4 regions of the Streptomyces sp. NPDC052299 genome follow, and region 4 is predicted to be linked to each of the others. Evidence: riboswitches for the same ligand, from Rfam matches in the RefSeq annotation. Region 4 holds a riboswitch; each other region holds the start of a gene.

Region 1 (7,697 bases), on a different contig from region 4:
TCGTGGACACCCTGCCCGCCGATGCGGACGTGGTGGTCAACAACGCGGGCCTCCAGCACGTGGCGCCGGTGCACGCGTTCCCGCCGGACCGGTTCGCGCTGATCCAGCGCGTGATGGTGGAGACCCCGTTCCGTGTCTTGCGCCGGACCCTGCCGGGCATGTACGAACGCGGCTGGGGGCGCGTGGTCAACATCTCGTCGGTGCACGGGCTGCGCGCGAGCCCGTACAAGTCGGCCTACGTCACGGCCAAGCACGCACTGGAGGGGCTGAGCAAGGTGGTCGCGCTCGAAGCGGCGGAGCACGGGGTGACGAGCAACTGCGTCTGCCCCGGATACGTGCGCACCCCGCTGGTCGAGAACCAGATCGCCGACCAGGCCCGGACGCACGGCATCTCCGAGGACGAGGTCGTCGGGCGGGTGATGCTGGAACGGAGCGCCGTCAAGCGGCTGATCGAGCCCGCGGACGTCGCCGAGGCGGTCCTGTGGCTGTGCGGCCCGCGCACCGGGCACATCACCGGCTCCTCGCTCTCCATGGACGGCGGCTGGACCGCTAACTGACCCGCCGCCCCGAACCCTCCGAGGAACCCTGGACGCCATGCCTGAACCGCTCCCCTCCGCCGCGCCCCACCTCCGGCGCCTGTTCGACCTGCTGGCCGACGACGCCCCGGCCGAGGCGCTGGGGGCGGTCTCCTCGCAGGCGCGGGCGGACGGGGTGCCCGCCGACGAGCTGGCGGAGGTGGAGCGGGCGACGGCGACCGCGCTGCGGATCAGGAGCGCGCTGCGCCAGCACCGGCGCCGCGAGGCCCAGTTGACCGCGCTGTTCGACACGGCGGGCGACCTGGCGGCCTCGCGCGACCTGGACGACGTGCTGAAGGCGATCGTGCGGCGGGCCAGGATGCTGCTGGGCACGGACACCGCTTATCTGACCCTGCCGGACGAGGAGGCCGGGGACACCTACATGCGGGTCACGGACGGATCGGTCTCCGTGCTCTTCCAGCGGCTGCGGCTGGAGCTGGGCGAGGGCCTGGGCGGTCTGGTGGCGCAGACGGCGAGCCCGTACGCGACGCCGGACTACCGCACGGACGACCGCTTCCGCCACACCCGCAACATCAACGCCGGGGTGCTGGACGAGGGCCTGGTCGCGATCCTGGGCGTGCCGCTGCTGCTCGGGTCGAGCCGGGGCGGTACGGGAAAGGTGATTGGCGTCCTGTTCGCGGCGGACCGCTCGCCCCGGGTCTTCAGCCCGGACGAGGTGGCCCTGCTCTGCTCGCTGGCCGCGCACGCGGCGATCGCCATCGACACCGCCCGCGCGCTCGCCGACACCACCGCCGCGCTGGCCGGACTGGCCGAGGCGAACGCGGAGCTGGCCGAGGCCAACGCCTCCGTGCGGGCGCACTCGGCGGCGATGGCACGGGCGGAGGAGGCGCACGACCGGCTCACCGACCTGGTGCTGCGCGGCCGGGACGTCAAGGACGTGGCGGCAGCGGTCGCCGGGCTGCTCGGCTCGCCGCTGACCATTCACGACCCGGGCGGCCGCCCGCTGGCCGCGGTCCGCCCGGACGGTACGGACTTCGCCGCCGACAGCATGGACGCGGGCTGGCTGGCGGAGGCGGCCGAGGAGTCGCGTACCGGGGCGCGGGCCGTGCACCGCGACGGGCGGGTGGTGTGCGCGGTGCTCGCCGGTCACGAGCTGCTGGCCGGGCTCGTCCTGCACCGGGCCCGCCCGCTGGACGACTCGGACCGGCGGCTGTTCGAGCGGTCGGCGGTGGTGACGGGGCTGCTGTTGCTGCTGCGGCGGACGGTGGCCGAGACGGAGAACCGGATACGCGGTGAGCTGATCGCGGACCTGCTCGCGGACCCGGCCCGTGACCCGGCGGGGCTGGCCGAGCGGGGCCGCCGCCTCGGCATCGACCTGGACCGCCCGCATCTGCTGCTCGTGGCGGAGACCGGGGCGCGCGAGCGCCTGGCACCGGCCGCGATGCGCTTCCTGTTCGGCGGCGAGCACCAAGGCGTGAGCGCCGAACACGCGGGCGCCGTGGTGTTGTTGACGGAGGACGACGGGACGGCTGCGGGTGCGGCGGCCCGGGCGGCGGCGGCCCAGCTGGGGCAGCTGGCCCAGGCCCCGGTCACGGTGGCGGCCGCCGGTCCGGCCCGGGGCGCCGGGGGGCTGGCCGCCGCCTACGCGGAGGCGGCGCGCTGTCTGCGGGCGATGCGGGTGCTGGGGCGGACCGGCGAGGGCGCGTGCGTGGAGGAGCTGGGGTTCCTGGGCGTGGTGCTGGGCAACGCGCAGGACGTGGACGGCTTCGTGGCGGCGACGCTGGGGCCGCTGCTGGAGTACGACGCACAGCGCGGCACGCAGCTGGTGCGGACGCTGAGCGCGTACTTCGGGGCGGGCGGCAGCCTGATCCGGGCCAAGGACGAGCTGCACGTCCACGTCAACACGGTGGTGCAGCGCCTGGACCGCGTCCAGGTGCTGCTGGGCCGCGACTGGAACGAGCCGGACCGAGCGCTGGAACTCCAACTGGCTCTGCGGCTGCATCTGTTGTCGGGGGCCGCCCGGGACACGCGACCGCTCCGGCGGGCAGAATCCTGAACCGTGACGATCACCGCGCGCGCCCTCAACCGGGCGACCCTCAGCCGTCAGCTCCTTCTGGCCCGTGAGCCGCTGACGGCGGCCGACGGGGTGCGGCGGGTGGTCGCGCTCCAGGCCCAGCAGCCGGCCTCGCCGTACATCGCCCTGTGGAACCGGCTCTCGGGCTTCACCCCGGAGGCGCTCGACGCGGCCTTCGCGGAGCGGTCGGTGGTGAAGGCGACGCTCATGCGGATCACGCTGCACGCGGTGCACGCCGAGGACTATCCGGCGTTCCGGGCGGCGATGCAGCCGGTCCTGTACGGCTCGCGGCTCGGCTCCCGGTTCACCGCGTCCGGGCTCAGCGCGGCCGACGGCGAGGAACTGGTGGCGCGGGTCCTGGAGTTCGCCCGCACGCCGAGGTCGTCGGCCGAGATGCAGGCGTGGCTGGCGGAGCTCTACGGCGCGGAGCGCAAGGACGCGGTGTGGTGGGGCATGAAGAACTACGCCCCGCTGCATCACGTCCCGACCGGCCCGCCGTGGTCCTTCGGCGCGCGTGCCGCGTTCGTCGCGGCGGGCGAGGGCCCCGCGCCCCGGGGCCGGGAGGTGGACCGGGCGGCGCTGCGCACGCTGATCCTGCGCTGTCTGGCCGGGTTCGGCCCGGCGTCGGTCGCGGACGTGGCGCAGTTCTCGATGGTGGGGCGGGCGCCGGTCCGGGCGGAGCTGACGGCCATGGCGGACGAGGTGGAGCGGCTTCGGGGGCCGGGCGGGGAGGTGCTGTTCGACCTCCCGGGCGCCTCCCGGCCGGACGCCGACACCCCGGCCCCGTCCCGGCTCATGGCGATGTGGGACTCCACGCTGCTGGCGTACGCGGACCGGGCCCGGGTGATACCGCCGGAGTACCGCCCGCTGGTGATCCGGCGCAACGGGGACGTGCTGCCGACCCTGCTGGTGGACGGCTTCGTCGCGGGCGTGTGGCGCCCGACGACCGAGGGGGTCGAGGCCACGGCGTTCCACCCGCAGCCGCCCGCCGTCTGGGACGAACTGGCGGCGGAGGCCGAGGCGTTGACCGCGTTCCTCGGCACCCGCGAGCGGGCGGTCTACAACCGCTACCACCACTGGTGGGCGAAACTCCCGGACGCGGATGTGCGGATGCTCTAGGACCTTCCTGCCGGCGGCGGGTGCGGGGCGCGGAAGGTGAAGGCGTCGGGGGTGTCGCCCTTCGCGCGGAGCAGGGCGATGCGTTCCATCGCCTCCTCGACGCCCGGGCGGTGACCGGCCGGGACCCACCACAGGGCCATGTGGTGGTCGGCCAGGCGCTCGAACCACTCGCGGCGGCGGGCCATGACCCTCAGGTGATCGCTGCGGTACACGTACGCCTTCAGGGCGTCGACCGATTCCCAGACCGAGCAGTTGAACAGGAGGAACTGGTCCTCGTCCTCGGGGCGCAGGCTCGTGGCGTCGGCCCCGCCGTCGTCCACCATCCGCCAGACGAAGCCGGGGGCGTGGTCGGCGAGGGCGTTGATCTCGGGGAGCTGTGCGACGAAGTCGGCGAGCTGGGGGCTGTCGAGCGGGGCGAGGATGCGCCCGATGTTGACCTGGGCAAGGTGGAAGTCGTTCACGGGCCCAAGCATGGCCGGGTGAACCTTCTAAAGTCAACGGATTCTTTTTTAGAAGTCGGCGGTCCCCTCGGGGCCCTCGACCGCGACGCAACAGCCTTCCGGCAGCGGCTCCATGACCGCCTTCCAGCCCTCGGGGAGCAGCCCTTCGATCCCGGCGAGGTTCATCCCGCAGACCAGGGCCGGGAATTGCTCGGCCAGCGCGTGGAACGGGCAGTTGCGCAGCCGGAGCTTTCCGCAGCCCCAGTACGGTTCGTAGCCGCGCTCCCGCAGCGCCTCGACGGGGTCCGCCGTGCTCGCCGCCTCCCCGGCCGCGCGCGCCGCCGCCTGCAGCTCGTTGTCGAGCCCGGCCCGTTCGACCACCTCGGCGAGCAACTGGCCGACGGTGTCGTAGGAACGCGGCGGTACGGAGACGGCGTGCTCGCCGGCCGCCCGCCGGTACAGCTTGGAGGGCCGCCCGGCGCCGGGGCCGGTGCGCCCGGAGAGCCGGCGGAAGCCGGCCTCCAGGAGCCCGGCGTCCACGAGCTTGTCCAGGTGGAACGCGGCCACGGCCCGCGTCACCCCGACCGCGTCCGCCGCGGCGTCCCGCGTGACGTCGCCCTGGGCGGCGGCCACGTGCCGGTACAGTCCGCGGCGTACGGGGTCCCCGAGGGCCGCCAGCGCATCCAGGGCGGCGTCGTCACTGCTCACGGACCCGAGTCTAGGCGGCACGCCTCTCGGGGGCGCTGCCCCCGAACCCCCGCTGCTCAATCGCCGGAGGGGCTTGATTTTGCCCCCGGCGCGAGACCAAGCCTCTCCGGCGCTTGAGGAGCGGGGTCCGGGGCAGCGCCCCGGTTTCGGGAAGGGGCGGGGAGGGGAAGAAACCCCGCCCGCTAGACTGGCCGCGTCGTCACTATGCCCGTTCAGGGGGAAGCCGGTGCGAATCCGGCACTGACCCGCAGCCGTAAACCGCCGCGAGGCGAAAGTCGGAATGCCCTGCCCGAGTCGTGACCCGCTCACGCCGCCGGAACCCCGGCGGCCCGCCCCGTCGAGGAATACGGAGCCGGAGCCTGGTGCCGTGTGTGCCGTCCCCGGCCCCCAGGAGAGGCACCGCCCGCCATGACCGCACGCCGCAGCGCCGCCGCGCTCGCCGTCACCGCCGCCGCGCTCTGCGCGGCCGCCGCCCCGGCGGCCGTCGCCGCGCCGTCGCCGTCGCCCTCCCCCTCGGCCGCGCTGCCCTCCGGGCTCTACGGCACCGGCGACCCGACGTACGACGGGGTGTGGCGGCAGTCACTCGCCTTCCTCGCGCAGCAGGCCACCGGTGTGACCCCGGCCACGAAGGCCGTCGACTGGCTGACCGGCCAGCAGTGCGACAGCGGCGCCTTCCCCGCGTACCGTCCGGACGCCTCCGCGCCCTGCACCGACAAGACGGTGGTCGACACCAACGCGACGGCCGCCGCGGCCCAGGCCCTGCGCGCGATCGGCGGCCACCAGGACGCCGTCGCGAACGCGGTCAGCTGGCTGAAGTCCGTCCAGAACGAGGACGGCGGCTGGGGCTACACCGCGGGCAGCCCGAGCGACGCGAACTCCACGTCCATCGTGATCGGCTCCCTCGCCCGGGCCGGCGAGAAGCTGGGCGACGTGACGACGCACGGCGGCAAGACCCCGTACGCCGCGCTGCTGACGTTCTCCATCCCCTGCGGCGGCAAGGACGGCGGCGCCTTCGCCTACCAGCCCGACAAGTCCGGCAAGCTCGCCGCCAACGGTGACGCCACCGCCGCCGGTGTCCTCGGCGCGCTCGGCAAGGGCCTGGTCGTCTCGGACAACGCGGCCGTGAAGGACCCCGCCTGCCACCAGGGGTCCCCGCTCGAACCGGAGCAGGCCGCGCAGAACGGCGCCTCCTACCTCGCGACCGCCCTCGCGAAGAACGGCCACCTGGACCTGCCGAAGATGCCCGGCGCCGAGGACAGCGAGCCGCAGCCCGACTTCGGCAACACCGCCGACGCGGTCGTCGCCCTGTCCGCCGCCGGGCACAAGGACAAGGCGGCCGGCCCGGTCGCCTGGCTGAAGAAGAACTCCGCCGCCTGGGCGAAGCAGAGCGGCCCCGCCGCCTACGCCCAGCTGATCCTGGCCGCCCACGCGACCGGCGCCGACGTCCACGACTTCGGCGGCGCCGACCTCGTCGCCCAGCTGAACGCGACCGGCCCCGAGCCGGCCGCCGTGAAGAAGCCGGAGCCGACGGCCACGGAGGACGAGGAGAAGAAGGACAGCGGCGACGGCGACGGCATCGGCGGCGTCTGGTGGTTCGTCGGCATCGGCCTCGCGGTCGGCGCGGGCGCCGGCTTCCTGATCAGCGGCCGCCGCAAGAACCAGCAGCTGTGAGGGGCTGCCGGGTGGCCTCGGGCCGGTCGAGCGGACGCGGTCCGGTGCGTGCGATTCCAAGGCAGAGGAGGGAGTCGACGCGGAGCGTCGCTGACCGACGACAACGCCGGAAGCGTGCGTGCCGGGGCGTGGCCGCCCGGTCCGAGGCCACCCGGCAGCCCCACCGCCGCGTCGGACGGGCGCTCGCGCTCCTCGTCCTCGGTGCCGTCCTGGCGCTGCTCGGCGCGGGCACGGCGCAGGCGGCGGGCTACCGCTACTGGTCGTTCTGGGAGGGCTCCGGGAGCGGCTGGTCGTACGCCACCCAGGGGCCGTCGCTCGTCCGGCCCGAGGACGGCTCGGTGCAGGGGTTCCGCTTCTCGGTGAGCGCGGACTCCCAGGACGCCTCCAAGCCGCGCAACGCCCCCGACTTCGCGAAGATCTGCGCGGACACCCCGGCGAAGGACGGCAGCAAGCGCGTCGCCGTCGTCATCGACCCGGGCACCGCGGCCGACGCGCCGGACGGCGAGACGCCGCCCCCGCCGCGCACCGCCTGCGCACGGGTGGCGAAGGACGCGAGCAGCGCGGAGGCCCTGGCCGCGGTCGCCAAGCCGCTGCGCTACGACGCGAGCGCGATGCTCTGCGCGATCTCCGGCTACCCGGCCACCGGCTGCGGCGAGCAGGTCTCCGGCGCCGCGACCGGCGGCACGGACGGCGGCGCTTCCCACGACGGCACGGCCGGCGGCAGCAAGGCACCCGCCTCGGCCGCCGCGTCCGACGCCGCCTCCACCGGCGGCCACGGCGACGACGGCGGCCCGTCCGCGGGCGTCCTCGTCGGGATCGGCGCGGTGCTGCTCCTCGGCATCGCCGCAGTCGCGCAGGCCCGCCGCCGCCGCGGATGACCGGCTCGACGGCCGGCCGCACGAAGAGCACCGCGGACCGGCTCCCCGCCTGGCGCGCCCCCGCCGCGACCCGCTCCAACGCGGTGCCGGCCGGGGCGTGGTGGCTGTGGGCGCTGGGCCTGGCCACCGCCGCGTCCCGGACCACCAACCCGCTGCTGCTCGGCCTGCTGGTCGGCGTCGCGGGTTACGTGGTGGCGGCGCGCCGCACGGACGCGCCGTGGGCCCGGTCGTACGGCATGTTCATCCGGATCGGGCTCTTCGTGATCGCGGT
Region 2 (7,697 bases), on a different contig from region 4:
ACCCGGAGGCGTCCACGACGAACAGCACGAGATTCCCCTCGCGCCCCTCCCGCGTCGCCTGCCGCAGATCGTCCCGCCGCACCACCAGCCCCCGCCCGGACCGGCCCCGCGCCCGCTGGTGCGGGGCGGCGGCCAGGACCGTCGCGGCCAGATGCAGCTTGGTCAGCGCGCCCTCGGGCCGCCGCGCACCGGTCGTCCGCCCGTGCTCGGTGCGCGCCCGGGACCGCCGCCCCGCCGCGCCCTCGCCGAGACCGGGCACGCTCAGCATCTTCGTACGGAACGGCTCACCCGCCCGTACGGGCTGCTGCTCACCGCCCTGACCGGGCACGGGGGCCCCGGGCGTGTCGTCCGCCCCGTCGGCGGGCGCGGGCGGCGTGTCGGGCCCGTCCCCCCGCGGCGGCAGCCCGCCGCCACCCCCGCCGCCCCCGCCGTCACCGGGGCCGTCCGGCTCCGGTTCGTCGTCCCCGCCGCCGTTCCGCTCCAGCGTGTCGTCCAGCTTGTCCTCGTCCAGCCCCGGCGCGTCGAAGGGGTTGCGCCGCCTCCGGTGGGGGAGCGCGAGCAGGGCCGCCTGCCGGACGTCCTCGGCGCTCACAGCGGTGCGCCCCGCCCACGCGGCCAGCGCGGTCGCGGTCCTGGCCATGACGATGTCCGCCCGCATCCCGTCGACCTCGAAGGCCGCGCAGGTCGCCGCGATCTGCCGCAACGCCTTGTCACCGAGCACCACTTCGGGCAGCAGCGCCCGCGCGGCGGTGATCCGGCCCCGCAACTCCGCCTCCTCGTCGGCCCAGCGCGCCGCGAAGCCCGCAGGATCGTCCTCGTAGGCGAGCCGCCGCCGCACGACCTCCACCCGCTGGTCCGTCTCGCGGGACGCCGCGACCTCGACGGTCAGCCCGAACCGGTCGAGCAACTGCGGCCGCAACTCGCCCTCTTCGGGATTCATCGTCCCCACCAGCAGGAACCGCGCCGCATGCCGTACGGAGACGCCCTCGCGCTCCACGTACGAGGCACCCATGGCCGCCGCGTCGAGCAGCAGGTCCACCAGATGGTCGTGGAGGAGATTGACCTCGTCCACGTACAGGATTCCGCGGTGCGCGTCCGCGAGCAGCCCCGGCTCGAAGGCCTTCACGCCCTCCGCGAGGGCCCGTTCGATGTCGAGCGCCCCGACGAGCCGGTCCTCGGACGCCCCGACCGGCAGCTCCACGGTCCGCGCCGCCCGCGACACGCCCGCAGCGTCCTCGTGCGGCCCGTCCGGACACGCCGGATCGGGCGACGCCGGGTCGCAGGAGAACCGGCATCCCGGCACGACGGCGACCTCCGGCATCAGCGCGGCCAGCGCGCGCACGGCGGTCGACTTCGCGGTGCCCTTCTCGCCGCGGACCAGGACCCCGCCCACGGCCGGGCTGACCGCGTTGAGCAGCAGCCCGAGCCGCAGGTCGTCCTGGCCGACGACGGCGGTGAAGGGGTAGGGCGTACTCACAGGGCCTCCTTGACGGGGATGGCGGGCGCGCCGGGCGGGATGAACGGCAGACCGGACGGCGCGCCCGACTCGACGAGCCGCCACAGCGCGTCGGTGTCCGCGTGTTCCTCGATCAGGTCGCCGAGGCGGTCGAGCTGTTCCTCGCGCAGGGCGGCGAAGCAGGTGTCGGGCGCGGGCACGAAGCGGCGGCCGGTGAGCCGGGCGACCTCGGCCAGGAACCGGCGGCGGAAGGCGTCGCTCTCCAGGGAACCGTGCCAGTGCGTGCCCCACACGGCCCCGGACCGGCAGCCGTCCAGCGGGGTGCCCCGGCCGTCCGTCAGGAACGGTTCGCCGCCGCGCACATCGGCGACCCCGTGGTGGATCTCGTAGCCCTCGACGGGCTCGCCGAGCGCCACGCCGGACGGCCGGGCCAGGGTCTTCTCGCGCTCGAAGCGGACGCGCACGGGCAGCAGGCCGAGCGCGTCCACCCGCCCGGCGCGCGACTCCACCTCGTCCTCGACGCGCTCGCCCAGGATCTGGTAGCCGCCGCAGATGCCGAGCACCGGCCGCCCCTCGGCGGCGCGCCGCCGCAGCGCCCCGGCGAGCCCGCGCTCGCGCAGCCAGGCGAGCGCCTTCACGGTGCCCCGGGTGCCGGGCACGATGACGAGGTCGGCGTCGGCCAGCTCCTCGGGCCGGTCCACGAAGCGGACGACGACGCCCGGTTCGGCGGCCAGCGCGTCCACATCGGTGAAGTTCGACATCAGCGGGATCGCGCACACGGCGACGCGCAGGACGTCCTCGCCGTGCGGCGGGGCGACCGTCGACTCCCGTACGGTGCCGCGCAGCGACACCCGCAGGCCGTCCTCCTCGTCGATGCCGAGCCCGTGCGCGAACGGCAGCACCCCGTACGTGGGACGGCCCGTCAGGTCCCGCAGCATGTCGAGCCCCGGCTCGAGCAGCGAGACGTCGCCCCGGAACTTGTTGACCAGATACCCGGCGATCAGCTCCTGGTCCTCCGGCGCGAGCAGCGCGGTCGTCCCGAAGAACGAGGCGAACACCCCGCCCCGGTCGATGTCCCCGACCACCACGACCGGGAAGCGCGCGGCCCGGGCGACGCCCATGTTCACGATGTCCGTGCGGCGCAGGTTGATCTCGGCGGGCGAGCCCGCGCCCTCGCAGATCACCGCGTCGTAGGTGCTCCGCAGCTGCTCCAGACAGTCCGTGACGGTGGACAGCAGGCGCTCCTGCCGTCCGCCGTGGTAGCCGCGGGCGCTCATCTCGCCGACCGGCCTCCCCATCAGGACGACCTGGCTGGAGCGGTCGCCGCCGGGCTTGAGCAGCACCGGGTTCATCAGGGCGGTCGGCTCGACGCGGGCGGCCTGGGCCTGCATCGCCTGGGCCCGGCCGATCTCGGCGCCCTCGCGGGTGACGAAGGAGTTCAGCGACATGTTCTGCGCCTTGAACGGGGCGACCTTCACGCCCCGGCGCACCAGCCAGCGGCAGATGCCCGCCGTGACGACGCTCTTGCCCGCGTCCGAAGTGGTCCCGGCGACCAGCAGTCCACCGCTCATATCGCTCTCCGTCCAGCCGTACGCGATCCGTGAGGTCTCCGGGCCCGCCGCGCCAGGGCCGCCGTGCCGAGCCGGGCGGCCACGGTGACGCCGAGGGCGAGCACGCCCACCCGGCGCGAGAGGCGCACGGCGCGCTCGATGTCCGCCGTCTCCACCGCCCGCCCGGCCGCACCGTTGAGCACGGGCCGGTGCTCGACGCGCCCGCCGTACGCCAGGGTCCCGCCCAGCCGTACGCCGAGCGCCCCGGCGAACGCGGCCTCCACGGGCCCCGCGTTGGGGCTCGGGTGCTTGGCGGCATCCGCCCGCCAGGCCCGTACCGCCTCCCGGGGACGGCCGCCGGAGGCCACGGCGAGCAGGGCGGTGAGCCGGGCGCCGGGCCAGCCCGCGAGGTCGTCGAGCCGGGCCGAGGCCCAGCCGTACCGCAGGTGGCGGGGCGACTTGTGGCCGACCATCGCGTCGAGCGTGTTGGCGGCGCGGAATCCGACGAGCCCGGGGACACCGGCGAGGGCGCCCCAGACGAGGGCGCCGACCACGGCGTCCGAGGTGTTCTCGGCGACGGACTCGACCACGGCGCGCGCGATCCCGGGGCCGTCCAGCGCCTGCGGGTCGCGCCCGCACAGATGGGGCAGCCGCTCCCGGGCAGACTCGATGTCGCCCGCGGCGAGCGCCCCGCCGATGGCCCGGGCCTCCCGCCCCAGCGACGTACCGCCGACGACGGACCAGGTGGCGGCGGCGGTCAGGGCCACGGACGCGGCGGGGTGGCTCCGCAGGGCGCGGGCGGCGAGCGCGGCGCTCCCGGCGGCGCCCCCGGCGCAGATCAGGGTGTGCAGGGCGCCCCGGCCGCGGTGGTCGCGCCAGAGCCGGTCCTCGACGGCTGCGGCGGCCCGCCCGAAGGCGGCGACCGGGTGCCCCCTGCGCGGGTCACCGAGCAGCAGGTCGCCGATCAGGCCGGCGGTGGCGCCGTACGCGTAGATGCGATCGGCACGCACGGTTCAGCCGGCCGTGCCGGAGTCCGCCGACGAGGGCTGTGGGAAGAGGGGCGCACGGCAGCCGGGCATGGCGATATGTCCTCACTCAGGGTCCGCGCCCTGGTTCGACGTGACGGCGACAGGGAGTCTCCTGGCTTCCGGATCGGCGGATTCCCCCGGTCTTCCAGCCCGCTCGCGCGGGCCGTGACGTGCGGTGGGGGACCGCTCCCCGGTGACAGTGGCGGGACCGCGCCGGATTCGCACCGGCTTCCTCTGCTGTCGCCGTAATGGCTCCGGCAGTCCACCACGCCCCGCGAACGCCCGTCAACTCGCCGTTGACCTGCGGCGGTGCGGTGTGGGCGGACGCACATCGGGCCGGACGCGCACGAGGTGCGTCCGGCCCGATGGGGTGGTGAGGCGTCAGGCGACGATCAGATAGATGCCGTACGCGACCGCCGCCGCGCACAGCCCGAAGCAGACGTACGCCCCGGCCCGCGCCAGCAGGACCGATCCGCCCGCCGTACCGCCCCCGGCGGCCGCTTCCGGCTGCCTGGAGAGGCCGACGATGCCGAGCGTGAAGAGGCCCACCAGGGCGACCGTGGTGACGAGGGAGACGCCGAAGACGGTGCCCAGAGCTGCCCAGTCGATGTTCATACGGGTTGTCCTTTACCGGAGTACCGGGGTCTGTCAGACCGTGGCGGGTCGGGCCGGATCGGCGGCGACGGGACCGGCGGGCGCCGGAATGGTGGCGGCGAGGTCGTGCGCCTGGGCCGCGGTGGGCGGCGGGCTCACGGCGGCGATGGCCTGGGTGACGACACCCGCGGGCTCGGCCGGGGCCACGTCCTCGGTGCCGGGTGCGACATCGCCGTGGCCGACGGGCTTGCGGCGCGAGAGCACCCAGATCGCCCCGGAACCGGCGACCAGGAGGGCCGCGACGACCACGACGCCCCAGGTGCCCTGCTTCGTCAGGAACTCGGCGCCCGCGCCGACCAGGCCGGCGGCCGGCAGGGTCAGGCCCCAGGCGACGAACATCCGGGTGGCGGTGGACCAGCGGACCACGCCCCCGGCACGGCCGAGTCCCGCGCCCATCACGGCCCCGGAGCAGGACTGCGTGGTGGAGAGGGAGAAGCCGAGGTGCGAGGAGGCCAGGATGACGGTGGCCGCGCTGGTCTGGGCGGCGAAGCCCTGCGGGGGCTTCAGCTCGGTCAGGCCGCTGCCCATGGTGCGGATGATGCGCCAGCCGCCGAGGTAGGTGCCCATGGCGATGGCGAGACCGGCGCTCACGATCACCCAGACCGGCGGGTTGGAGCCGGGGGAGAGGACGCCGCCGGTGACCAGGGCCAGGGTGATGATGCCCATCGTCTTCTGCGCGTCGTTGGTGCCGTGGGCGAGCGAGACGAGCCCGGCCGAGGCGATCTGCCCCGCCCGGTAGCCCTTGGCGGTCGCCTTCTCCTGGGCGTCGTTACGGATCTTCCCGCCGATCCGGTACGTGAGGCGGGTGGCCAGGAGCGCGGCCACGCCGGCCACGATCGGGGCGGCGACGGCGGGCAGCAGCACCTTGGTGACGACGGTGCCGCCGTTGACCGACGACCAGCCGGCGGACATCACCGCGGCGCCGATGAGGCCGCCGAACAGTGCGTGGGAGGAGCTGGACGGCAGCCCGACCAGCCAGGTCAGAAGATTCCACAGGATGGCGCCGACGAGCGCCGCGAAGATGACCTCGGTTCTGAGGCCGTCCTCGTTGACGATCCCGCCGGAGATCGTCTTGGCGACCTCCACGGACAGGAACGCGCCGACCAGATTGAGAACGGCGGACATCGCGACCGCCGTCTTGGGTTTGAGGGCGCCGGTCGAGATGGTCGTGGCCATCGCGTTGGCGGTGTCGTGGAAACCGTTCGTGAAATCGAACACTAGAGCTGTCACGATCACTATCGCGAGCAGCAGCGTGATGTGTTCCATTTACCCAGGCAATCGTTCGACGTCATTGGCACGTGGAACGTAGGCAACTTGAGTGAACAGAAGATGAACTGAACAGGGCGCTGTGGTGACCCCCGCGGCGGTGCCCGGGCGGCGCCCGGGGCGGGGCCGGAAAGGATCTTCGTATGAGTGACCGAGAGCACGACGCGATCGCCCGCGGATGGGAGGCGGTCGTCGCCGCGGCCCGCCGCACGGCGGACGACGGCCTGGTCGTCGGAACCTCCGGAAACGTCTCGCTCCGGATCGGCGACACGGTGCTGGTCACACCCAGCGGAGTGCCGTACGACCGGCTGGGCCCCGAGGATCTGACCGGTGTCGATCCGGAAGGCAACCAGACCTTCGGGAAACTGGCCCCCACCAGCGAACTTCCCCTCCACCTGGCCATCTACCGGAACACCGACGCGAAGGCCGTTGTGCACACCCACGCGGTCCACGCCACCGCCGTCTCCACCCTGCTCACCGAGGTCCCCCCGGTGCACTACGCCGCCGCGATGCTCGGCGGCACGGTCCGCGTCGCCCCCTATGCCCGCTACGGCACCCCCGAACTCGCCGCGAACATGCTCGCCGCCCTCCGCGACCGCACCGGCTGCCTGCTCGCCAACCACGGCACCGTCACCTACGGCGCCACGCTCGACGAGGCGTACGACCGCACCGCCCAGCTGGAATGGCTCTGCCACGTCTGGCTCACCGCGAGCGCCGTACCGGGCCGCACCCCGGCCCTGCTGTCCGAGGACCGGCTCGGCGAGGTCCTGGAGGCGCTGAAGGGTTACGGGCAGCGCGGCTGAGGCGGCACCGGACGGCGTCGACGGGAGACGGGCGGCACCGGACGGCCCTGCCCACTGGCATCGCGGCGCCCGGAGACCGACACTGAGGGTGTGCGCCCGGTTACCGCGACGGCAGCGGCCGTCACCACACTCATCGGCGCCGGCGCGGCAGCGGTCGCGGCCGGCCGGTTCGCCGGCGACGTCGCCCTGAAGACGCCGCCCGGACGACCGCTCCCCGCCGACCGCGAACTCACCGTCCACGCGACGGCCGCCGGACAGGTCACCCTGACCCGGTCCCTCACCTCGCTGCGCCCCGGCACGTACGGGCTGACCGGCAAGGACGTCCACGCCGTCGTCGGCCCCGTGCTCGACCGGGCCCACCAGGCCGCCGACACCGTCGTGCGCCGGCTGGAACGCGTCGACCACGGCGTCCTGGCCCCCGGCGACAAGGTCCGCCTCACGCCCCAGGTGTACAGCGGCGACCCCGGCAGCGCCCTCGGCCTGGCCTTCCGCGAGGTGCGCATCCCGGGCGAGCTGGGCGAACTGCCCGCCTGGTACGTCCCGGCGCCCCGCCGCACCTGGGTCATCACCGTCCACGGCATCGGCACCACCCGGGAGCACCCGCTCAACCTCATGGGGTTCCTGCACGGCCGGCAGCTGCCCGTGCTCGACCTGGCCTACCGGGGCGACCCCGGCGCCCCGCGCTCCCCGGACGGGCTCGGCCACCTCGGCGAGTCCGAGTGGCGCGACCTGGACGCCGCGATCCGCTTCGCCGTCCGCAACGGCGCCGAGCAGGTCATCCTGTACGGCTGGTCAACCGGCGCGTCCATGGCGCTGCACGCCTGCGTGGGCTCCGCGCTCCGCGACCGGATCTCCGGCCTCGTCCTCGACTCACCGGTGCTGGACTGGAACGACACCCTGCGCGGCCTGGCCGCCGCACGCGGGGTCCCCGCCGCACTGC
Region 3 (7,697 bases), on a different contig from region 4:
GCCTGACCAGGAACACCCGGGGCAACCTGGGCGACGGTTCCGGCACGGGCGCGCCGACCACCACGGGCACCGGCACCATGGGCGCGGGCGGGACCGGCGCGGCGGCCGGGGCCGGAGCAGGGGCCGGGGCCATGGGCGCGGCCGGCACCTCCGGCACGGACCGCACGCAGACGGCCGGCACCGGCAGGCACCGGGACGCCGAGGCGACGGGCACGGGCGCGGGACGTCCGCTGGCCGGAGCCGGCGCGGGTACCCGGTCCGGGGCCGACCTGGGCGGCAAGGAGGAGATGATCCGCTCCGAGGAGCAGCTGCACATCGGCACCGAGGAGTACGAGAGCGGCAAGGCCCGCCTGCACAAGTACGTCGTCACCGAGAACGTCACGCGCAGCGTGCCGGTCTCGCACGAGGAGGTACGGGTGGTCCGTGAGCCGCTGCAGCCGGGCGACCGGACGGCCGCGCGAACGGGCGACCTGACGGAGCAGGACGTGGAGGTCACCCTGCACGCGGAACGCGCCACGATGCGCAAGGAGACCGTCCCGGTCGAGCGCGTCCGGATGGAGACCCAGAGGGTCACGGAGCAGAAGGAGGTCTCCGCCGAGCTGCGCAAGGAGCAGATCGACTACGCGGACGGCACCACCAAGGGCGGCAAGGACATGGGTGGCAAGGACACCGGCGGCGACATGGGCCGAGGACGCCACCGCTGACCCCGCCGGCATGACCGCCGCACCGCACCACAGGCGAAGGGCGGGCCCGCCGACGGGCCCGCCCTCTCGTGTGCCGGGACCGGTCAGGGCAGGAAGCGCACGGAGGGTCTGCCCTGCGGCCCGTCCGGGGTCACGACGGCCCTGACCCGGTACACCTCCTGGATCAGCTCCTCGGTGATCACCTGCTCCGGGGTCCCGCGGGCGACCGCCCGTCCGCCGCTCAGCACCACGATCCGGTCGCAGAACATGGCGGCCAGATTCAGGTCGTGCAGGGCGACGACGGCGGTCAGCGGGAGCGAGGCGACCAGGGAGAGCAGTTCCAGCTGGTGCTGGATGTCCAGGTGGTTGGTCGGCTCGTCCAGCAGGAGTTCGCGCGGCCGCTGGGCGAGCGCGCGGGCGATCTGGACGCGCTGGCGCTCCCCGCCGGAGAGCGTGTGCCAGGACTGGTCGCGCCGGGAGGCGAGCCCGGTACGCTCCAGCGCCTCGTCCACCGCCGCCGCGTCCTCCTCCGTCGGGGCGGCCCAGGCGCGGCGGTGCGGGATGCGGCCCAGGCGCACGACGTCCAGGACGCTCAGCTCCTCCTGGGTGACGGCGTGCTGGTCCACGACCGCGACGCGGCGGGCCACCGCGCGGCGCCCGACGGCGGGCAGGGTGGCGCCGTCCAGGGTGACGACGCCCATATGCGGGGCGAGGACCCCGGCGAGGATGCGCAGCAGCGTGGACTTGCCGGAGCCATTGGGGCCGATCAAACCCACGGTGGTGCCGGGCTCCGGGGCGAGGGTCACGCCGTCCAGGAGAAGGCGGCCGCCGGCTTCCCGGCCGACCCGTGCGGCCCGCAGGCCCTCGGCCGCCGCCCCGGTCACGCGGGCCGCCTGGTGCGGTGGAGGACGACGACGAAGGCGGGCACGCCGATCAGGGCGGTGACGACGCCCACCGGGACCTCCTGGGGATCGAGGACGGTCCGGGCGAGCGTGTCGACCCAGACGAGGAAGACGGCCCCGGCGAGCGCGGTGACCGGCAGCAGCCGGCGGTGGCCCGAGCCGGTGAGGGCGCGGGCGGCGTGCGGCAGGACGAGCCCGACGAAGCCGACGGCCCCGGCCGAGCTGACGAGGGCGGCGGTCAGGAGCGCGGTCGTGCAGAGCAGGACGGTCCGGACACGGCCGACGTTCACGCCGAGGGCCGCGGCCGCGTCCTGCCCGAAGGCGAAGGCGTCGAGCGTACGGGCGTGGCCCAGGCAGATCAGCAGGCTGACGGCGAGGACGGCGGAGCAGACCCAGACGTCGGTCCAGCCGACTCCGCCGAGCGAGCCGAGCAGCCAGAACAGCACCCCGCGGGTCTGCTCGGCGTCGGCGGCCGTCATGACGACGAACGAGGTCAGCGCCGAGAAGAGCTGCATCGCCGCCACGCCGGAGAGCACGACCCGGTCGGTGGAGCCGCCCAGGGTGTGGCTGAGCAGCATCACCAGGGCGAAGGAGCAGAGGGCCCCGACGAACGCTCCGGCCGGCAGCGTCACCGCTCCCCCGCCGACGCCGAGCACGACGACCAGGACAGCGCCGGTGGACGCGCCGGAGGAGACGCCGAGGACGAAGGGGTCGGCGAGCGGATTGCGCAGCAGGGACTGCATGACGGTCCCGCAGACCGCGAGGCCGGCCCCGCAGACGGCGGCGAGCAGGGTGCGCGGCATGCGCAGGTTCCAGATGATGCCGTCGCGGATCGGGCTGAGCCGGGCCTCGCCGATGCCGAGATGGGCGGCGACGGCGGACCACACGTCCACGACGGAGATCCGGGCCGGTCCGATGGTGACGGCGACCGCGACGGACAGGGCGAGCAGCAGGAGGCCGCCGGCCCACAGGAGGCCGCCGCGCAGTCCGCGCAGCCGGGGGCGTGCGGGCGCCGCTCCCGGCGCCTCGCCGTGCGGGGCCTTCTCGGACGGGCCGGCGAGCCGGCCGGTGGCCGTCACCCCGCGAGTCCGAGGTCGCGCAGCCCGGCGGCCACCAGTTCGACGCCCTCGACCGTGCGGATGGTCGGGTTCATGGCCTGGCCACTGAGCAGGACGTAGCGCTTGTGGCGTACGGCGTCCATCTTCTTCGTGACGGGGTTGGACTCCAGGAAGGCGATCTTCCCGGCGGCGCTCTCGGCGGTCTGCGACTTGCGGGTGAGGTCGCCGACGACGAGCACGTCCGGGTTGCGGTCGGCGACGGTCTCCCAGTTGATCTGGGGCCATTCGTCGTGGGTGTCGTCGAAGACGTTCTTCAGGCCGAGCTCCCGGGTGATGATGCCCGGCGCCCCGCAGCAGCCCGCCAGGTAGGGGGCCTCGGAGTTGGCGAACCAGTACATGACGGAGGTACCGGACGCGTCGATGCCGTCGGTGGCCTTGCGGATGCGTTCGCGGAGCCGCGCGACCAGCTTCTCGCCGCGCTCGGGCACGCCGAACACCCGGGCCAGGTCGCGCACTTCGGCGTAGACGCTGTCCATGGTCAGGGCGCCGCTGCGGACGCCGTCGCCGTCCTTGGTGTTGTCCTTGGCGGCGCAGTCGGCGGGCGCGACGTAGGTGGGGACGCCCAGCTCCTCGAACTGTGCGCGCGGGGCGACACCGCCCTTGGCGAGCGTCGACTCGAAGTCGGCCGCGACGAAGTCGGGCTCCTGGTCGAGGACCTTCTCGGACGAGGGCCGGTTGTCGGCGATCCGCTTCACGCCCGCGTTGGCCTTCTCCAGGCCCTTCATCACCGGGTCGGTCCAGGTGGCGGTGGCGGCCATCCGGTCCTGGAGGCCGAGCGAGAGCAGGATCTCCGTGGTGCCCTGGTCGACGGAGACCGCGCGCCGGGGCGGGGCGTCCACGGTGACGGTGCGCCCGCAGTTCCTGAGCGTGACCGGATAGCCGTCCGTCCGGCCGGAGGCGTCGGCCCTTCCGGACGGGGCCCCTTGGCAGGCCGTCAGCAGCAGGAGGGCGACGGTGAGCGGAACGGCACAACGTAGGGGCGGCACGGGGCATACCTCGGCGTCTCTGGGCCCATGCGCGGGGCCCGCTGTACGGTCCGCCGCCCGGTCCCGGGCGGCGGTCGCCAGCAGGTCTTCGGACTCGGGTTCGCTCGGACGGGACGCCTTCCCGGGAGACGCCGGGTCTCCCAGTGGCCGTGGCCCCGCCCGTCCCCCTCACCGCTGCGCGTCAGTTCCGGATTCGCACCGGATTCCCTGACTCCCACGAGGAGTTCGACTGGCTCCGGCACGCTACCACGGGCCTACGCGCAGCTCAGCGGCGCCCTCGCCCGCCAGGGATCGGCCGGTCAGGGGCGCTGGAGGGCCACGACCGCGTTGTGCCCGCCGAAGCCGAAGGAGTGGCTGACGGCCCGGCGGACCGGCCGCACCAGCGGCACCTTCGTGACGCAGTCGATGTCGAACCCGGGCGCGGGCGCGTCCAGGTTGGCGACCGGTGGGACGACCCCGCGCTGGAGGGTGAGGATCGTCAGCCCCGCCTCGATCGCCCCGGCCGCGCCCATGCAGTGCCCCAGCACGCCCTTGGGGGCGGTGACGGGTGGCCGGTGCGGGTACACCCGGCTGATCAGCGCGGCCTCGGCGGCGTCGTTGCGTACGGTCGCGGTGCCGTGCGCGTTGACGTGCTCCACCTCGTCGGACCGCCAGCCCGCGTCGCGCAGGGCGGCCTCGACGGCGGCCCGGGCGACCCGCCCGTCGGGGTGCGGGCTGGTGGGGTGGTGGGCGTCCGTGGTGGCCCCGGTGCCGGCGATCAGGGCCCTGGGTTCGGCGCCCCTGGCCTCCGCGTCGGCGGCGCGTTCCAGCACCATGACGGCGGCTCCTTCGCCCATGACGAGTCCGGCGCGGTCGGCGGCGAAGGGCCTGCTGAGCCGGGACAGGTCGCCGTCCGCGCGGGCGGCGGCGCCGGACCGGGCGAAACCGGTCATGGCGATCGGGAAGACGGTCGACTCGGTCGCCCCCGCGATGGCGACGTCGCACTGCCCGGTCGCGAGCAGGTCGCGGGCGACGGACAGCGCGGTGACGCCGGACGAACAGGCCGTGCAGGGGGCCATGCTGGGTCCGGTGGCCCGCATCTCGATCGCGATCTCGGCGGCGGGCATGTTGGGGATGGTCAGCAGGACCCCGGCGGGCGAGGTGGCCTCCGGGCCCCGCCGCTCCAGCACCAGCGCCTGGTCGGTGAGGTGCGCGGAGCCGCCGCTGCTGGTGCCGACGACGACCGCGACCCGGCTGCCGTCCCAGCCGGCCGGGTCGAGCCCGGCGTCGGCGACGGCCTCCCGGGCGGCCAGGACCGCGAACTTGACGTACCGGCCCATCCGGAAGGCCGTACGGCGGCCGATCTCGGCGTCCAGGTCGACGCCGTCGACCACGCAGGCGAAGTCGATCGCGCACCCGGCGAGCGCGGGGATGTGGCGGGCCGGGCTCACAGCCGCGCACACCCCCTCCCAGGTGGACTCGGTGTCGTTGCCGACCGGGGTGATCATGCCGAGACCGGTGACGGCGATGGCCGGTGTCCTCATCGGGCGGCGCCCACCGCCGCGTCGAGGTGCGCCGTCAGCTCGGCGAGGGTGGTCCCCCGGGTGAGGGTGCCCGTGTCCAGCTCGACCCCGGTGGTCTCCCGGAGGACGACGGCGAACTCGGCCGCCGCGAGGGAGTCCATGTCCAGGCTGTCCATGGTGGAGTCCGGAAGGATCTCGGCCACGGGCACCTTGAAGGTACGGCTGAGTACGTCGGTGATACGGGGGTGGATCGTGCTCATGGTCTTCCTTTCCTCATGCCATCCGGGCGGGGTGTCCGGCGCCCGCGCGCACGGCCCCGACGCCGGAACAACTGAGCAGCGTCGCTCCGGTTACGCCCAGCGGCGAACCGATTCGCCAACACCCGGCCGGGGCGCCCCGCACCACCGGGCGAACAGGGCGACGGTCGTCCAGTAGGCGAGGAGGACGGCCCCCGCCCCGAGTCCTGGTACGGCGCGTGCCGCGCGGCGCGCCCACGTGCCCCTCAACAGCCCGCCTCCCGGTGCCAGTGGGCCTCCGGATCGTCGTACGCCTCGGCGTAGCCGGGGCCCGTGATCGGCCAGTCGGCGAGCATCTCCTCGGGGAACGCGAAGGAGTCGGCGAGCTCCGGGAGGTGCGGGGCCACCGCGTCGATGAGCCGTTCGGTGTGGTCCGTCAGCGCCTGTGCCTGTCCGGCGCTCAGGTGCCCGGCCGCGAGCAGGTCCCCGCTGTCGCGCGCCACCCGGCCGAGGGCGAACAGCCGGGCCAGCTCGCCCAGCCGGTCGCGGTCCGCTCCGGCGGGCAGCGCCTCGACCGCCTCCTCGTACGCCTCGGCCGCCTGCCGGCAGGCGTGCGCCTCGACCCCGCGCAGCGCGGGGCCCGCCGCCGCGTTCCACCGGCCCAGCGGGTCGCCGGGAGCCGTCCGGGCCGCCCGGGCCCCGGCGCGCGCGAACCACAGCTCCTCGGCGCGGCCCAGCAGCCGGACCAGGAACCGGAGATCGGTGAGCTCGCCGCTGTCCGGGGCGCCCGGCTCGTACGGGGGCCGGTCGGCGAGCAGGGCGGCGGCGGCCCTGGCGTGGACGGCGAGGTTGTCGCCCTCGGCGGTGATGGCGCCCTCGACGCCGGTGACGAGCGCGGCCATCCCGTTGTTCTCCAGGAGGCCCTGCGCGCCGCAGCGTTCCCGGGACTCCACGATCACGGCCCTGGCCTGCCAGGTGATCCAGCCCTTGGCGATGTCCACCAGGCGCTCGGCCGCCTCCCGCCCGGCCTCCGGCCCCGCCTGGGCCGCCTCCCAGCGGTCCAGGACGCGGCGGTGCAGCAGGCTCATGGCGAAGACCGTGGCCATGGCCTCGGCGAGCGGCCCGTGGTGGGTGCGGTACGCGAGCACCGGCAGCCGCGCCCCGCGCCCGGCGGAGACGTGGCGGTGGCCGCCGTACCGCACGGCGACGGCCAGCGTGGCGCGCGCCGAGCCGACGGCGCTGGCGCTCATGGAGATCCTGCCGGTGACGACCCGGGAGATGGAGGCGAGGAAGCGGCGCCTGCGGCCCTCAATGGCGCTGCGGAACTCCCCGTCGCCGTCGATCCATCCCTGCGGGCCCGTCAGCAGCGCCTCGCGCCCCACGAAGACGTGGTCGAACGAGGTCAGGCTGTGGTCGACGGGGCTGCCCATGCGGGCGGGCAGCCTGCGCACGCGTACGCCCGGCAGCGGGCCGGTGGCGTCGGTGAGCGGCACCAGCAGCAGGAAGACGCCCCGGTCGGCCCCGCCGGCCAGCAGCCGGGCGGCGACGAGCCCCGACTTGGGACCGCCCGGCTGCCCGGTATTGGGCATGAACTTCTGCGCCCCGCAGTGCGGGGTGTGCAGCACGAACCCGTCGCGCACGGGGTCGTAGGAGGCGGTCGTCTCGACGGCCGCCGCGTCGTTGCCGTGCGCCACCTCCGTGCAGAGGAAGGTTCCGGTGCGCCGCAGCGTCAGGAAGTCCGACAGGTCGCGGGGGTTGTCGGCGATGTGGTCCAGGAGGCTGCCGAGGAAGAGGTTGTAGTGGATGCCCGCGATGGTGGCGAGCGCCGGGTCGACCGGGGCCAGCCACTCGTGCAGGGCCGCCAGCGCCCGGAAGTCGGAGGCCGGGCGGGCGGCGCTGTCCAGGGCGTCGTTGAGGGTGCGCAGTCGTGCGTACGCGCGGGCGAGCCGTTCGTCCGGAGTGCCGCCGGCCGCCGGCCCCGGCGGCAGCCGGAACGGGTCGGTGGCGACGAGGCGCTGCCAGAAGCCGTGCTCCCGGCGGGCGTCGGCGCCGAGGAGTACGGAGGTGAGCGGGCGTGCGAGAGGGTCGGCGACGGTGAGCGTGGTGGTCATACAAAGCTGAACGACCGGCGTACGGTCAGGACACCGCGCTCGGGCAGATGTTCACCGTCCGGAGGGGCGAACCCGTTCGAAGCAGAGGGCGACGTTGTGGCCGCCGAAGCCGAAGGAGTGGCTGACGGCCCGCTCCACGCGCAGGCGGCGCGGCTCCTT
Region 4 (7,697 bases):
ACTCGTCGGCATCCAGGCGGTGCTGGACGTGATGGGAGTCGGCGGCGGCGAGAACACCAACTGGTTCGTCAAGGACCTGCCGCTGCTGATCGCGTTCGCGGTGCTCGCCGCTTACACCTACTCCTCGGGACTGCGGGCGCCCGCGCTGATCGCGTTCGTCAAGGACGGGCTGATCTACCTGGTCATCGCCGTCGCGATCATCTACATCCCGATCAAGCTGGGCGGCTTCGACGACATCTTCTCGGCCGCCGCGGACAAGTTCAACCCGCCCGGGAAGCCGCCGACCGGCGCGCTCGCTCCGGGCGAGGCAGGGCACTGGGGTTACGCCACGCTGGCACTCGGCTCCGCGCTGGCGCTGTTCATGTACCCGCACTCGATCACGGCGACGCTCTCCAGCCGCAGCCGTGAGGTGATCCGCCGCAACACGACGATCCTGCCGCTGTACTCGCTGATGCTGGGCCTGCTCGCGCTGCTCGGCTTCATGGCGATCGCCGCCGGCGTCAAGGTGGAAAACGGCCAGCTGGCCATCCCGCAGCTGTTCGAGAACATGTTCCCCGACTGGTTCGCCGGGGTGGCGTTCGCCGCGATCGGCATCGGCGCACTGGTGCCGGCCGCGATCATGTCCATCGCCGCGGCGAACCTGTTCACGCGCAACATCTACAAGGACTTCCTGAAGCCGGACGCGACGCCCGAGCAGGAGACCAAGGTCTCCAAGCTGGTCTCGCTGCTGGTCAAGGTCGGCGCGCTCGCCTTCGTCCTCACGATGGACAAGACCGTCGCGATCAACTTCCAGCTGCTGGGCGGGATCTGGATTCTCCAGACCATGCCGGCCCTGGTCGGCGGCCTGTTCACCCGGTGGTTCCACCGCTGGGCGCTCATCGCCGGCTGGGCGGCCGGCATGGTCTACGGAACGCTGGCCGCTTACGGGGTCGCGAACCCGAACGGCTCACAGAAGCACTTCGGCGGGTCCTCCAAGGAGATCCCGGGCCTCGGCGAGATCGGCTACATCGGCCTCACCGCGTTCGTGCTGAACGTCGTGGTCGTCGTCGTCCTCACCTTCGTCCTGAACGCGGTCAAGGCCCCGGCAGGGACCGACGAGACCTCTCCGGCCGACTACACCGCGGACGCGGGCGACCCGGGCGTGCAGGAGAAGCTGCCGCCGGCCACGGCGGGGGCGCCCGGCGGTCACTGACCGCACACCCTTACACCTCGCGACACAAGATGTGGGGGCTGCCCGACGGGGCGGCCCCCACATGTATGCTCATGCTCGCTGTCGCCGCAGGGGAATCCGGTGCGAATCCGGAACTGTCCCGCAACGGTGTTTTCGGTGCGCTTTCACGCACCCGACGAGTCCGAGGACCTGCCGACGGCGCATCCGGCTCGACCGAACCGGATGCCCAGACGTCCGGGCCTCGTGGGATGGGCCGGTGGACGCCGCACGGAGTGCCGCCCCGCCCGGGCCCCCTCCTGCCCGGCTGCCCCCGCTCCCCGCCTGGCCGGAGCCGAGCGAGGGAGAGCACCACGTGACCATCGCGCCAGCCGATCCGGTTTCAGCGGCCGGAGCAGCGGGGACCGAGAACGACGGACCGGGCACCGCGCTGCTGCGGACCCTGACCGACCTCACCGCGGACCTGCCCGACACCGACCCCGGCCGCGTCGCCGCCGCCGCCCTGCGCGGCCGCAACGCCCGGTCGGACGAGGCGGAGCTGCGCTCGCTGGCCACCGAGGCCGCGGCGGGCCTCATCTCCGAGGACCCGGCCTACTCCCGCCTCGCCGCCCGGCTGCTCACCCGGACCATCGCGGACGAGGCCGCCGGGCAGGGTGCCACCTCGTTCGCCGCCTCGGTCGCCGTGGGCCACCGCGAGGGCCTGATCGCGGACCGGACCGCCGAGTTCGTCACGCTGCACGCGGCCGCCCTGGACGCCCTGGTCGAGCGGTCCCTCGCGGACGGGGCCGACGACCGCTTCGGGTATTTCGGGCTGCGCACCCTGTACAGCCGCTACCTGCTGCGCCACCCGATCACCCGCCAGGTCATCGAGACCCCCCAGCACTTCATGCTCCGGGTCGCCGCCGGGCTCGCCGAGGACACCTCCGAGCGGGCGCTGGACGAGGTCGCGGCGCTGTACGGGCTGATGAGCCGGCTGGACTACCTGCCGTCCTCGCCGACGCTCTTCAACTCCGGGACCCGCCACCCGCAGATGTCGTCCTGCTACCTGCTGGACTCGCCGCTGGACGAGCTGGACTCGATCTACGACCGCTACCACCAGGTGGCCCGGCTGTCGAAGCACGCGGGCGGCATCGGCCTCTCGTACTCCCGCGTCCGCGCCCGGGGCTCGCTGATCCGGGGCACCAACGGGCACTCCAACGGCATCGTGCCGTTCCTCAAGACGCTGGACGCCTCGGTGGCGGCCGTGAACCAGGGCGGGCGCCGCAAGGGTGCCGCCGCGGTCTACCTGGAGACCTGGCACGCGGACATCGAGGAGTTCCTGGAGCTCCGCGACAACACGGGCGAGGACCAGCGCCGCACGCACAACCTGAACCTGGCGCACTGGATTCCGGACGAGTTCATGCGCCGCGTCGACGCGGACGGGACCTGGTCGCTGTTCTCCCCGGCGGACGTGCCCGAGCTGACCGACCTGTGGGGCGACGCCTTCGACGCCGCGTACCGGGCGGCCGAGGCGAAGGGACTGGCCCGCAAGACCATGCCGGCCCGCGAGCTGTACGGCCGGATGATGCGGACCCTGGCGCAGACCGGGCAGGGCTGGATGACGTTCAAGGACGCCTCCAACCGCACCGCGAACCAGACCGCCGAGCCGGGCCGGGTCGTGCATTCATCGAACCTGTGCACCGAGATCCTGGAGGTCACCGACGACGGCGAGACGGCCGTCTGCAACCTCGGCTCGGTCAACCTCGGCGCGTTCGTGGCCGACGGCTCGATCGACTGGGAGCGGCTGGACGCCACCGTGCGGACCGCGGTGACCTTCCTCGACCGGGTCGTGGACATCAACTTCTACCCGACCGAGCAGGCCGGCCGGTCCAACGCCCGCTGGCGGCCGGTGGGCCTGGGCGCGATGGGTCTCCAGGACGTCTTCTTCCGACTGCGGCTGCCCTTCGACTCCCTCGAGGCCCGGGCGCTCTCCACGAAGATCGCCGAGCGCGTCATGCTCGCGGCCTACGAGGCGTCCTGCGACCTCGCGGAGCGGTCCGGTCCGCTGCCCGCCTGGTCCAGGACCCGGGCCGCGCGCGGGGTGCTGCACCCGGACCACTACGACGTGGAGCTGAACTGGCCGGAGCGCTGGGAGGCGCTGCGGGCCCGGATCGCGCGGACCGGGATGCGCAACTCGCTGCTCCTGGCCATCGCCCCGACCGCGACGATCGCGTCGATCGCCGGGGTCTACGAGTGCATCGAGCCCCAGGTCTCCAACCTCTTCAAGCGGGAGACCCTGAGCGGGGAGTTCCTCCAGGTCAACGGCTATCTGGTGGACGAGCTGAAGCGACTCGGCGTGTGGGACGCGCGGACGCGTGAGGCGCTGCGCGAGTCGAACGGCTCGGTGCAGGGCTTCGGGTGGATTCCGGCGGACGTGCGGGCGCTGTACCGCACCGCGTGGGAGATCCCGCAGCGCGGCCTGATCGACATGGCGGCGGCCCGTACACCGTTCCTCGACCAGAGCCAGTCGCTCAACCTGTTCCTGGAGACGCCGACGATCGGCAAGCTCTCCTCGATGTACGCGTACGCCTGGAAGCAGGGCCTGAAGACGACGTACTACCTGCGGTCGCGTCCGGCGACCCGGATCGCCCGGGCCGCTTCCGGGTCGGCGCCGGCCGCCGCGCCCGTCCCCGTACAGCAGGCGCAGGCGCCCGACGCGGATGCCATCGCCTGCTCCCTGGAAAACCCCGAGTCCTGCGAGGCGTGCCAGTAATGACCACCACGACCACCGATCAGAACCTGCTCGACCCGGGCTTCGAGCTGACCCTGCGGCCCATGCGCTACCCGGACTTCTACGAGCGCTACCGGGACGCGATCAAGAACACCTGGCACGTGGAGGAGGTCGACCTCCACTCGGACGTGCCGGACCTCGCGAGGATGACGCCCGCCGAGCAGCACCTGATCGGGCGGCTGGTCGCGTTCTTCGCGACCGGTGACTCGATCGTCGCCAACAACCTGGTGCTGACGCTGTACAAGCACATCAACTCCCCCGAGGCCCGGCTCTATCTGTCGCGGCAGCTGTTCGAGGAGGCCGTGCACGTCCAGTTCTATCTGACGCTGCTCGACACCTATCTGCCCGACCCGGACGACCGCGCGGCGGCGTTCGCGGCGGTCAAGAACATCCCCTCGATCCGCGAGAAGGCGCAGTTCTGCTTCCGCTGGATGGACTCGGTGGAGAAGATCGACCGGCTGGAGTCGAAGGCGGACCGCCGCCGCTTCCTGCTGAACCTGATCTGCTTCGCGGCGTGCATCGAGGGGCTGTTCTTCTACGGCGCCTTCGCGTACGTGTACTGGTTCCGCTCGCGCGGGCTGCTGCACGGCCTCGCCACCGGGACCAACTGGGTCTTCCGCGACGAGACCATGCACATGAACTTCGCGTTCGAGGTCGTGGACACGGTCCGCAAGGAGGAGCCGGACCTCTTCGACGACGCCCTCCGGCAGCAGGTCACCGACATGCTGAAGGAGGCCGTCGAGGCGGAGCTGCAGTTCGGCCGCGACCTGTGCGGTGACGGGCTGCCCGGCATGAACACCGAGTCGATGCGCGCGTACCTGGAGTGCGTCGCCGACCAGCGGCTCGCCCGGCTGGGCTTCCCGGCCGTGTACGGATCGCAGAACCCGTTCTCGTTCATGGAGCTCCAGGGGGTCCAGGAGCTCACGAACTTCTTCGAGCGGCGCCCGTCGGCGTACCAGGTGGCCGTGGAGGGCACGGTCGCCTTCGACGACGACTTCTAGGCGGACAGCCCCTAGATCCTCGCCCAGCTCCTGACGTACGGACGCCGTGCGGCCCCCGCCGGCCGCGCGGCGTCCGCGCTCTGCGGTGGGCGGGTGCTCCGGTCCTGTTCCGCTTCGCGCAGCTCGCGGTCGATGCGGCGCTCGCGGGCCATGCCGACCAGTGCGGGCAGCAGGACGAGGGTAAAAAGTGCGGAAATGCCGAGGAAGTTCAGGAATGTGTTCATGCCTCTACTGTCCTCGTTCCGGCGCAGAAGCGGCAGTGGCAGGACTGTCATAGGACATCGAATTACTGCCACACTGGGTCCATGCTGAACAACGTCGCCGCCCTGCTGCTCGATGACGTCCATCCCTTCGAACTCGGTGTGCTCTGCGAGGTCTTCGGCCTCGACCGGAGCGACGAGGGCCTGCCGGTGCACGATTTCGCGGTGGTCTCCGGCGAGGGGCCACAGCTGCGGACCCACGCCGGCTTCACGATCAGCACCCCCTACGGCCTCGACCGGCTGGAGGAGGCCGACCTCGTCGCCGTGCCGGCCGGCAGCCGCTTCGGGGAGCGCGAGTTCCCCGAGGAGGTCCTGACCGCCCTGCGCCGCGCCGTGGAGCGGGGCGCCCGGGTGCTCAGCGTCTGCTCGGGGGCCTACCTGCTGGGCGCGGCCGGGCTGCTGGACGGCCGCCGCTGCACCACGCACTGGCGGCACGCCGACGACCTGGCCCGCCGCTTCCCCGAGGCCGCCGTCGAGCCGGACGTGCTGTACGTGGAGGACGGGCCGGTCACCACGTCGGCGGGGACGGCGGCGGGGATCGACGCCTGCCTGCACCTGGTCCGGCAGGCGTACGGACCGGCCGCCGCCAACACCATCGCCCGGCGGATGGTGGTGCCGCCGCATCGGGACGGCGGGCAGGCGCAGTACATCCAGCGGCCGCTGCCGCGCACCCGCTGCGACACGGTGGGCGACACGCTGGCCTGGATGGAGCGCCACCTCGACCGCGAGATGACCGTCGAACAGCTCGCGGACCGGGCGCACATGTCGCCGCGCACCTTCGCCCGCCGCTTCCAGCAGGAGACCGGGACCACTCCGTACCGCTGGCTGCTGCGCCAGCGCGTCCTGCTGGCCCAGCACCTGCTGGAGACGTCCGACGAGACCATCGACACCATCGCCGACCGCACCGGATTCGGGACGGCGGCGGCACTGCGCCACCAGTTCGTACGGGCACTGGACACTACGCCACAGGCGTACCGGCGCACGTTCCGGGGGCCGTCGGCGGTCGGCGCGGCGGCCTGAGCCCGGAACCGTCACCGGACCGTTCGTCCAACCGGTCGCGTGACATGTCCATGGACCGGGGTCACGCCCGCGCGCCAGGGTCGGGCGCATGGAGATGCGGAAGGCAAGACGAAGGACCATCGGGGCCGTGGTGGCCGCGCTCGCCGCCACCCTGCTCCCCTGGCAGACCGCCTCGGCCGAGGAGGCCGGGGCGACGGCTCCGCCGCCGGAGGTGCTGCCCTCGCTGCGCCAGTGGCAGCCGGGCAGCGGGGAGTTCGTCCTCACCGACCGGGCCAGGATCGTGCTGGACGGGGTGCGCGAACGGCGTACGGCGGACGACGCGGCCCGGTTCGCCGGTGAGCTGGCGGGCAGACAGCAGGTGTCCCGGGGCCCGGCGCGCGCCGGTGACATCGTGCTGCGCCAGGACGCCTCGCTGAAGGGCTCGCTCGGGGCGGAGGGCTACCGGCTGGAGGTCGGCGACCGGGTCACGGTCACGGCGGCCACCTCGGCGGGCGTGTTCTACGGCTCGCGCACGGTGCTCCAGCTGCTGAACGACGACGGGCGGGCCGCCCGCGGCTCGGCATCCGACGTGCCCGCGTACCGGGAGCGCGGCGTCGGGGTCTGCGCCTGCTACATCAACGTGTCGCTGCCCTGGTTCGAGCGGCTGATGAAGGACATGGCGTCCCAGAAGCTCAACCAGCTCTGGATCGAGGCGAAGGTCCGCAGCGACACCGACCCGGAGTCGGCGTTCTGGGGCTACTACAGCAAGCCGCAGATCCGCGCGCTGGCCGCGATGGCGAAGAAGTACCACATCGCACTGGTCCCGGAGATCAACTCCCCCGGCCACATGGACCCCTACCTGGAGAAACACCCGGAGCTCCAGCTCAAGGACAAGGACGGCGTGGCCTCCCCGCCCCGCCTGGACATCTCGCGGCCCGAGGCGCTGACGTACTACACCTCGCTGGTCGACGAGGCCCTGGACGTCTGGGGCGCCGACACCTGGCACATGGGCGCCGACGAGTACATGCTCGGCTCCTCCTACCCGGACTATCCGCAGCTCCAGGCGGCGGCCGTCGCGAAGTTCGGCGCGTCGGCCACCCCGGACGACCTGTTCGTGGACTTCGTCAACCAGGTCAACGCCCACGTGAAGGCGCGGGGCCGCTCGCTGCGCATCTGGAACGACGGGCTGCTGGGCCGCAACACGCTCGTCCCGCTGGACCGTGACATCACCGTCGAGCACTGGCTCGGCGGCGGCGCCATCCAGAAGGCGTCCGCCCTGCTCGCCGAGGGCCGCCCGGTGATGAACTCCGCCTACGCGCTGTACCTGGTGCGCGGCGGCTTCACCAGCAACACCCGGCAGCTGTACGAGAGCGACTGGACGCCCCTGCGCTTCGAGGGCGAGACGCTGCCCGCCGCGGCGGCGAACCTGACCGGCGCGAAGATCAGCCTGTGGCCGGACAGCGCGGCGGCCGAGACCGAGAACGAGGTCGAGGCGAAGG

Evidence for each region. A riboswitch is a leader RNA that binds a small molecule or an ion and turns the genes downstream of it on or off. The one in region 4 is predicted to bind cobalamin.
Region 1: linked by a shared signal. The riboswitch ahead of AB0L33_RS10590 (prenyltransferase/squalene oxidase repeat-containing protein) and the one ahead of AB0L33_RS12335 (ribonucleoside-diphosphate reductase subunit alpha) in region 4 are both predicted to bind cobalamin.
Region 2: linked by a shared signal. The riboswitch ahead of AB0L33_RS28445 (cobalamin biosynthesis protein) and the one ahead of AB0L33_RS12335 (ribonucleoside-diphosphate reductase subunit alpha) in region 4 are both predicted to bind cobalamin.
Region 3: linked by a shared signal. The riboswitch ahead of AB0L33_RS26230 (ABC transporter substrate-binding protein) and the one ahead of AB0L33_RS12335 (ribonucleoside-diphosphate reductase subunit alpha) in region 4 are both predicted to bind cobalamin.

What each region holds. Positions count from the first base shown of each region.
Region 1 is NZ_JBFAUP010000005.1:153,085-160,781, forward strand. Features, by position in the region: gene AB0L33_RS10565 (3-hydroxybutyrate dehydrogenase) at 1-557, shown strand, start outside; gene AB0L33_RS10570 (GAF domain-containing protein) at 595-2,592, shown strand; gene AB0L33_RS10575 (winged helix DNA-binding domain-containing protein) at 2,596-3,729, shown strand; gene AB0L33_RS10580 (DUF3291 domain-containing protein) at 3,726-4,190, opposite strand; gene AB0L33_RS10585 (helix-turn-helix domain-containing protein) at 4,239-4,877, opposite strand; cobalamin riboswitch at 5,050-5,184, shown strand; gene AB0L33_RS10590 (prenyltransferase/squalene oxidase repeat-containing protein) at 5,286-6,548, shown strand; gene AB0L33_RS10595 (SCO2322 family protein) at 6,758-7,426, shown strand; gene AB0L33_RS10600 (energy-coupling factor transporter transmembrane protein EcfT) at 7,423-7,697, shown strand, end outside.
Region 2 is NZ_JBFAUP010000020.1:49,074-56,770, reverse strand. Features, by position in the region: gene AB0L33_RS28455 (putative cobaltochelatase) at 1-1,477, opposite strand, end outside; gene AB0L33_RS28450 (cobyric acid synthase) at 1,474-3,027, opposite strand; gene AB0L33_RS28445 (cobalamin biosynthesis protein) at 3,024-4,016, opposite strand; cobalamin riboswitch at 4,140-4,270, opposite strand; gene AB0L33_RS28440 (hypothetical protein) at 4,416-4,649, opposite strand; gene AB0L33_RS28435 (inorganic phosphate transporter) at 4,683-5,954, opposite strand; gene AB0L33_RS28430 (class II aldolase/adducin family protein) at 6,098-6,757, shown strand; gene AB0L33_RS28425 (hypothetical protein) at 6,848-7,697, shown strand, end outside.
Region 3 is NZ_JBFAUP010000017.1:23,278-30,974, forward strand. Features, by position in the region: gene AB0L33_RS26215 (PRC and DUF2382 domain-containing protein) at 1-704, shown strand, start outside; gene AB0L33_RS26220 (ABC transporter ATP-binding protein) at 788-1,567, opposite strand; gene AB0L33_RS26225 (iron chelate uptake ABC transporter family permease subunit) at 1,564-2,580, opposite strand; gene AB0L33_RS26230 (ABC transporter substrate-binding protein) at 2,661-3,689, opposite strand; cobalamin riboswitch at 3,751-3,938, opposite strand; gene AB0L33_RS26235 (beta-ketoacyl-[acyl-carrier-protein] synthase family protein) at 3,989-5,212, opposite strand; gene AB0L33_RS26240 (acyl carrier protein) at 5,209-5,451, opposite strand; partial or broken gene AB0L33_RS26245 (acyl-CoA dehydrogenase) at 5,542-7,538, opposite strand; gene AB0L33_RS26250 (beta-ketoacyl-[acyl-carrier-protein] synthase family protein) at 7,590-7,697, opposite strand, start outside.
Region 4 is NZ_JBFAUP010000006.1:107,026-114,722, reverse strand. Features, by position in the region: gene mctP (monocarboxylate uptake permease MctP) at 1-1,192, shown strand, start outside; cobalamin riboswitch at 1,251-1,383, shown strand; gene AB0L33_RS12335 (ribonucleoside-diphosphate reductase subunit alpha) at 1,524-3,920, shown strand; gene AB0L33_RS12330 (ribonucleotide-diphosphate reductase subunit beta) at 3,920-4,939, shown strand; gene AB0L33_RS12325 (hypothetical protein) at 4,951-5,163, opposite strand; gene AB0L33_RS12320 (helix-turn-helix domain-containing protein) at 5,245-6,219, shown strand; gene AB0L33_RS12315 (family 20 glycosylhydrolase) at 6,308-7,697, shown strand, end outside.